Regions from separate parts of the Brotonthovivens ammoniilytica genome, predicted to be linked through region 1. Evidence: predicted binding sites of a transcription regulator. Region 1 holds the regulator's gene; the other holds the start of a gene.
What was found. The regulator HrcA, encoded in region 1, represses chaperone genes, less so after heat shock. The targets are predictions, from matches to a motif close to TGTTAGCACTCNNNNNNNNNGAGTGCTAACA.

Region 1 (4,218 bases):
TTCTCAGCCGCTTCTTTCAGTCTCTGAAGCGCCATCTTATCTGTGGACAAATCCACGCCTTCCTGTTTCTTAAACTCAGCCAGCATATAATCTGTAATTTTCTGATCGAAATCATCGCCGCCCAGTTTATTATCACCGGATGTGGATAATACTTCGATTACACCCTCGCCGATTTCAATAATAGAAACATCGAAGGTACCGCCGCCTAAGTCATAAACCATGATTTTCTGTTCTTTTTCATTGTCCAGTCCATATGCAAGGGCTGCTGCTGTAGGCTCGTTGATAATACGTTTTACTTCCAGTCCGGCAATTTTACCTGCGTCTTTTGTAGCCTGACGCTGAGCATCGTTAAAATATGCAGGAACAGTAATAACTGCCTCTGATACTTTTTCTCCAAGATAATTCTCTGCATCTGCTTTTAATTTCTGAAGAATCATTGCAGAGATTTCCTGAGGAGAATACTTCTTTCCTTCAATCTCTTTTTTGTAATCTGTACCCATCTCTCTTTTGATGGATGAGATTGTTTTCTCTGCGTTTGTTACAGCCTGACGTTTTGCCGGCTCACCTACCAGTCTTTCACCTGTTTTTGTAAATGCTACTACGGATGGTGTTGTTCTTGCACCTTCTGTATTTGCGATAACTACCGGTTTACCGCCTTCCATAACTGCTACGCAGCTGTTTGTTGTTCCTAAGTCAATACCAATGATTTTACTCATAATAAATTCCTCCTGTTTCAATCAATTCTATCTTTAAATTAGTTGGCAACCTTAACCATGCTGTGTCTTACGACAGAATCCCGATACATATAACCTTTCTGGAATTCTTCAGCAATTATATTTTCACCGAAGTTTTCATCATCAATATGCATTACCGCATTGTGAAGATTCGGATCAAATTCTTTTCCCTCTGTCTCAATCACTGAGACCCCGGCTTCTTCTAAAACCGTCATCATCTGTTTGTAAATCTTTTCCATACCATCTATAAATGGATTCTCTTTTTCTTCCTCCGGTACAGCAGCAAGACCTCTTTCAAAGTTATCTACAACCGGCAGAATCTTTTCAATGATATTTCTGGCACCGGTCTCAAACATCTGGGATTTTTCTTTTTCTGTTCTTTTACGGAAGTTATCAAACTCTGCCATCTGACGCTTCACTTTATCTGTAAGTTCTTCAATCTGAAGATCTTTTTTATCCTTTTTTTCTTTTTTATCTTTACGGAATTTTCTTTCTTTTTTATCCCCTTGTTCTGTTTCCTCTTCTTTCACAGCTTCCTGTGCTGCATCTTGTGTATCGGCCTGTGCACACGCTTCTTCTTTTGTCTCACAGCCGGCAGCTTCTTCCTGCATGTTGTCTTTTACTTCCTCTGTTTCCAGATTCTGTTCATTCATTGCCATCGGACTTCTCCTTTCCGTCTACTCATCCTTCGATTTTTTAAACATTTCATCCAGCTGAACTTTCAGAGTTTTTAGATTATCTACCACATTCTCATAATCCATCCGCTTCGGTCCTACAATACCGATGGTTCCCTGGATTCCTTCTCCCAATTCATAGGTAGCGGTAACTACACTGCAGTCACGCATTTTCTGAATGGGGCTTTCATTTCCAATATATATCTGTATCCCTGTATTTTCCTCACCTGACATCGTTTCCGCAAGGAAATCTTTCAGTTCCTGTTTTTCCTCAAATGCGGAAATCAGCTCGCTTGCCTTCTGAGAATCGCTTAACTCCGGATACTTAAAGATGTTGGTTGCTCCGCTGGTATATACTTCTAGCTCCTCATCCTCCCGTATGGCCTCAGCCACTGCGTCCAGAATATCATTGACGATATGGCTGTGGATGCCGGCCTGTTCTTTTAATCTGGAAATCGTAGCCAGATTAATCTGTTCCAGCATCAGACCGTTCAAGCTGCTGTTTAATAAAATATTCAGCTTTAACATCGCCTCGTTATCAAGGAGCTCATCTATCTGAATCATCCGGTTTTTCACAATATTATTGTCAAGAACAATCACCGCTAGAACCTGTGTCTCATCCACAGCTGAAAGCTGGATAAATTTCACTTTTCCACTGTGAACCTGAGGCGCAGAAATCATTGTGGCATAATTAGTATTTGCCGCCAGCATTTTGGCCACCTGCTTCAACACCTGCTCCATCTTCTCGGTGCGCTCAATCACAAAGGCTTTCATCTCTGTAACTTCCCGCTCCTTTTCCAGCATCAGATTATCTACATAAAAACGATAACCTTTGTCAGAGGGAACCCTGCCGGCAGATGTGTGGGGCTGTACAATGTATCCTAACTCTTCTAAATCAGACATTTCATTTCGAATGGTAGCTGAACTCAAACTCAGATCCGAATATTTTGAAATGGTTCTAGACCCAACCGGCTCCCCGGTCTGCAGATATGTCCGGATAATTGCATTCAAAATTTTTGTTTTTCTTTCATCCAATTCATTCATTCCGGACCTCCCTGTTCTTGTTAGCACTCATTAAATTAGAGTGCTAATATGTTCTGTACATAATGTAGCACCAACAAATAGCATTGTCAACACTATTTTTTAAAGTTTTAAAATTTTCTCAGTGATTTAACTATACGATAGACGACTGCACTTTGCACCAGTACCCGCCGCCACCCAAAGTGTATGCTTATGCTGTCAGGAAGTTTGGAAACTTTCCTATAATAAAACAAGAACCCGGCTTTTTCGGATTCCTGTTCCTATTAATATACTATAAATAATTTAAAATTTCAGGCAGTGTCTGGGCAACACCATACAGCATTGGTACAATCTCTTCTTTGGGCAAAGCCAGATCTACAACAACGACAGTTCTGCATCCTGCCCGAATGGCAGATAGCGCTCCGTTATCCGAATCCTCCACAGCCATGGCCTCCTCTGGAGCAATCCCAAGCTGTTCACAGGCTGACAGATAAATATCCGGCTGGGGTTTCCCATGCTTTACCATAGAAGTAGTCAAAATCCGGTCAAACAGCGAATATACCCCTGTCTGCTTTAAAAATTCTTCCGCCCGGGTTTTGTCACTGGCAGTGGCAATTGCTGTTTTTATTCCCATTTTGTTCAGCCGGCTGACAGTTTCACCAACGCCGGGCTTTGCTTCTATTCCATATTTATCTGTATATTCCTTCATTCTCTTCCTGCGGACCATCCGGATTTTTTCAGCGTCCTTATCAGTTCCTAGAATCTCTTTAAAATAAGCAGGGGCATATTCTATCCCCAGACTCCTTAAATGCAGCAGCTGTTCTAAGGTCACCGAATACCCGCATTCCTCAATAGCCACATTCCAAAACCTGGTATACAGTTTTTCCGTATCCAGCACCACACCGTCCATATCAAATAATACTGCTTTTATCATATTACTCTTCCATTAAAAACTGTGAAAATACATAGTTGCTGATATCAATTCCCTGTTCCGTAAGACGAATCATTCCCTGGTGCTCTTCTAGCAGCCGCTCTCCCTCAAGCTTTTGAAGCACTTCACCATAAACATTTTTAAGGCTGACGGAAAAATGTTTCAAAAAATCCGCCCCGGAAACTCCCTGCATCAAACGCAGCCCCAGAAACATAAATTCTTCCATCTGTTCCTGTTTGGTCAGTTTCTGAGGTTCCTCTTCCCCAATGGTGCCATCTAAATAGGAAGAAAGACTGCCCTCATTGGCAAACCTGCAGTTATCAATCAGAGAAGATGCACCGATTCCAAGGCCTAGGTAATCTGTCCGGTTCCAGTATCCTATATTATGGATACACTGTCTGCCGGGTTTGGCATAATTGGATATTTCATACCGTTCATATCCCTTCTCAGCCAAAAATTCTCTTGTAAAACGGTACATTTCCCGCTCCTCTTCTTCTGTGGGCAGAAACAAAGGCTGTCCGCCCTTTTGTCTGGTCTCATCATCATAGCCATATATTTTATAAAATGGCGTACCTTCCTCAATGATCAGACTGTAAGCGGAAATATGCTCCGGTTTTAAAGAAACCACTTTTTTAAGAGTCCGCTCCCAGCTTTGCAATGTCTGCCTTGGAAGGGCCGACATAAGATCTACATTAATATTATGAAATCCGCATTTTCTTGCACAGTCAAAACTTTCCAGAAAATCTTCATACGTATGGATTCTTCCAAGGAGCTTCAGCTCCTTATTTTCAGCTGACTGCAGTCCCATGCTCAGCCGGTTTACCCCTGCATGTTTATAACTTTTCAGTTTCCCGGCATC
Region 2 (4,218 bases), on a different contig from region 1:
GCCCAGGGGGCCCGGCTGGCCGGAATTGCCTGTATTGGAATTACTTATGGATTTGGAAGCAGACAGGATTTCTGTGAATATGAACCGGCAGCAGTATTTGATTCCATTGAAGAGGCAGAAGGATATATAAATAAAAACTAACAGATTGCTTCTAAAATGAAAAATCTGAATGGAGATCATGCAGATGAAGGATAAATTTACAATTGTAAAAGGAATGTTTATCAGCATACTATGCTATGCCCTGGTTACAACCGGAGTTTATACCGCTGTTACCCAGCTGGGCCCTGGCACAGGCAGCGAACATGCCATGCTTGCTCAGACCGGGGCTAATGTTTTAGGTCTGGCGGTGCTTCTGGTATGTTACCGGCGGGGAATGTTTTCTTTTTTTAAACAAAAGGCGGCGCCGGGAACAGGAGAGGCACTGATCTGGATTGTGATTTGTGTCTGCGCATCTGTTGTGCTGAATGATTTTCTGTCGGTATCGTTCCTTCAGGAGCTGTTTCCCTCCTGGCAGAGTACAGAGACGCTGATGTATTCAGACCGGCCGGTTTTTATTGTACTTGCGGCCTGTATCACAGGACCTGCGGCGGAGGAATTTTTATACAGAGGTGTTGTTTTTCAGGGGCTGAAAAAAATTGCAGGGTTCTGGCCGGGGGTATTTTTATCGGCATTTGTGTTTGGGCTGCTGCATATGAATCCTCTTCAGGGATTTTACGCCGGTATTTTGGGACTTTTATTTGCATTTTTATATCATCGGACCGGAAAGCTTTTGATGGCGGTCCTTGCCCATGCTCTGGTGAATACAATCAGTGTTGTACTGCATCTTACGGGGCTGTACAGGTATTATGGCAGTGAGAATACGGCTATGATCCTGATTTCATCGGCATCTGCAGCTATCTGCCTTCTGCTTTTATGGAAGCAGTTAAAAAAATATTTAAAAAGCAGGAAAACAGTTTGAATACTTTAAAATCACTTTATCAGACAAGAAGTGTGATAAAAAGATAGATAAAAGAATGGTTAACAAAAGAAAGTGAGGGAATGAGAATGGCAGCGATATTTTTTGATATAGACGGAACGCTGTGGGACAGGGAAAACCGGATACCTGAAAGCACAAAAGAGGCGGTGTTAAGACTTCGGGAAAAGGGGCATCTGTCTTTTTTATGCAGTGGGAGAACGAAAGCTTTGATCAGAGATGAGAAGCTGCTTGGCCTGGGGTTTGACGGTATTCTAGGTGGATGCGGCACCCAGATTGTATATCGGGGGGAGCGTCTGTTCTGCCATGAAATTGAAAAAGAGACGCTGATAAAAACCGTGAGGATTTTAAAAGAATGCAGAATGCCCATTTTGATGGAGGGGGAGACGTATATGTTTATGGATCCTGAAGTTGCTGCCAATCCCTATGGACGATATATTCAGGAGACCCTTGGGGAGTTTGTAAAACCTCTCACCGGGAATGAAGATCAGTGGAGGGCCAGCAAGCTTACCGTTATGATTCCGGGAGCGGATGTTGAGCGGGCAGAGCATCTTTTGAAGGATGATTATCAAATGCTGTGTCATGGGAAATGGGTGATGGAGCTTGTTCCAAAGGGTTTTTCCAAAGCAAAGGGTATTCAGAAGGTTTGTGAAGCCCTTGGTATTTCACGGGATGATACCGTTGCATTTGGCGACAGCATTAATGACAGAGATATGCTGGAATATGCAGCCTGCGGGATTGCCATGGGAAATGGTACAGAGGCTGCAAAAGAAGCGGCAGATTACATTACAGATGATATTCATCAGGACGGGATTTATCATGCCCTGGAACATTTTGGGCTGATTTAGTACTAAAAAGAAAGATTGCTGCATAGACTGGAAAGAGAGTCTGCTGTTTGTACAGGCCCGGAGGTTATTTTTGCATAGAAAAATAAAAAAATGAGGAAACAAGAGATTAAAAGAGTAAATAAAAGAAATAAATAGAATAAATGCCAAAAAACCGAATATAATCTGTTTGCACAAAAGTGGTAAAAAAACTATTATAGGTTCAACGGTTAGCACTCGTGAAAAGTGAGTGCTAATAAACAGAAGTGATGAGAGACAAATTCGAATCAAGGAGGAATTATTATGAAATTAGTACCTTTAGGTGACAGAGTTGTATTAAAACAGTGTGAGGCTGAGGAAACTACAAAATCAGGAATTATCCTTACAAGCGCTTCACAGGAAAAGCCCCAGGAAGCAGAAGTAGTGGCAGTTGGTCCCGGCGGTGTTGTAGACGGAAAAGAAGTTACAATGCAGGTGAAAGAGGGCGACAAAGTAATTTACTCCAAATATGCCGGAAATGAAGTAAAATTAGATGGTGAAGAGTATATTATTGTAAAACAGAACGATATCCTTGCAATCGTTGAATAATCCAGGTTTGAATTTATACAAATATAATATTTTGAAATTTCATTAGGAGGCTATAAAATGGCAAAAGAATTAAAATATGGATCAGAAGCCAGAGCGGCTTTAGAAGCAGGCGTTGATAAATTAGCAGACACAGTCAGAGTTACATTGGGACCAAAAGGAAGAAATGTTGTACTGGATAAATCCTTTGGAGCTCCGTTAATTACAAATGATGGTGTTACAATTGCAAAAGAAATCGAGCTGGAAGACGCTTTTGAAAATATGGGAGCTCAGCTTGTAAAAGAAGCAGCTACAAAGACAAATGATGTAGCAGGCGACGGTACAACAACAGCTACTGTTCTCGCACAGGCTATGATTAAAGAAGGAATGAAAAACCTGGCAGCAGGGGCAAACCCAATCGTAATGAGAAGAGGAATGAAAAAAGCCACAGAAGCAGCTGTTACAGCAATCGCTGATATGAGCCAGAAAGTAAACGGAAAAAATCACATTGCAAAAGTAGCTGCAATTTCTGCAGGGGATGAAGAAGTAGGAAACATGGTTGCAGATGCAATGGAAAAAGTTTCCAATGACGGTGTTATTACAATTGAAGAATCCAAAACAATGCAGACAGAGCTTGACCTTGTAGAAGGTATGCAGTTTGACCGCGGATATATTTCAGCATATATGGCAACTGATATGGATAAAATGGAAGCAGTATTAGATGATCCGTATATTCTGATTACAGATAAAAAAATCAGCAGCATTCAGGAGATTCTTCCATTATTAGAGCAGATTGTACAGTCCGGCAAAAAACTGTTAATCATTGCAGAAGATATTGAAGGCGAAGCGCTTACTACCTTAATCGTAAACAAATTGCGTGGAACATTCAGTGTAGTCGGCGTAAAAGCTCCGGGTTATGGTGACAGAAGAAAAGAAATGCTTCAGGATATCGCTATCTTAACAGGCGGTCAGGTAATCTCCGAAGAAGTAGGTCTTGAATTAAAAGAAGCTACTATTGAAATGTTAGGACGTGCAAAATCCGTAAAAGTTCAGAAAGAAACAACTGTTATCGTAGACGGTGAAGGTTCTAAAGACTCCATCTCTGCAAGAATAGCTCAGATCAGAGGACAGATTGAAGAGACAACATCTGATTTTGACCGTGAAAAATTACAGGAAAGACTTGCAAAACTGGCAGGCGGTGTAGCAGTTATCCGTGTGGGAGCAGCAACAGAAGCAGAAATGAAAGAAAGCAAACTCCGTATGGAAGATGCACTTGCAGCAACAAGAGCAGCAGTAGAAGAAGGAATCATCGCAGGCGGCGGTTCTGCATATATCCATGCACAGAAAGCAGTAGCAAAACTTGCAGAAACATTAGAAGGCGACGAAAAAACAGGCGCTAACGTTATTTTAAAAGCACTAGAATCACCTCTTTACTATATTACAGCCAATGCAGGATTAGAAGGCGCAGTGATTATCAACAAAGTGCGTGAATCAGAACCGGGCGTTGGATTTGACGCAGCAAAAGAAGTATATGTAGACATGGTAGAACAGGGTATCCTGGATCCGGTAAAAGTTACAAGAAGTGCATTACAGAATGCAACAAGTGTAGCATCTACCTTATTAACAACAGAATCAGTAGTAGCAGACATCAAAGAACCAGTACCTCCAATGCCGGCAGGCGGAGCACCAGGCATGGGCATGATGTAATCGGTAAAAAACCAGCGACGCACAAAATAAAAGAAAGGGAAATCCCCATCAGAGAGTTCACTCTCATGAGGGGGATTTCCCTTTCTTTTGTTTTCGTATGACGTAGTCATGCGGCATCGAGCGTTCTTTGAACGCGAGATAAGCGTCGCG

Region 2: a site for HrcA is predicted at 2,026-2,056, ahead of groES (co-chaperone GroES). Genes of this name have one in related genera too.

The regions. Positions count from the first base shown of each region.
Region 1 is NZ_JAOQJQ010000007.1:36,695-40,912, forward strand. Features, by position in the region: gene dnaK (molecular chaperone DnaK) at 1-716, opposite strand, end outside; gene grpE (nucleotide exchange factor GrpE) at 755-1,393, opposite strand; gene hrcA (heat-inducible transcriptional repressor HrcA) at 1,412-2,452, opposite strand; gene OCV88_RS13940 (HAD family hydrolase) at 2,721-3,362, opposite strand; gene hemW (radical SAM family heme chaperone HemW) at 3,364-4,218, opposite strand, start outside.
Region 2 is NZ_JAOQJQ010000001.1:197,715-201,932, forward strand. Features, by position in the region: gene OCV88_RS00905 (HAD hydrolase-like protein) at 1-141, shown strand, start outside; gene OCV88_RS00910 (CPBP family intramembrane glutamic endopeptidase) at 185-958, shown strand; gene OCV88_RS00915 (Cof-type HAD-IIB family hydrolase) at 1,045-1,821, shown strand; gene groES (co-chaperone GroES) at 2,101-2,385, shown strand; gene groL (chaperonin GroEL) at 2,443-4,068, shown strand.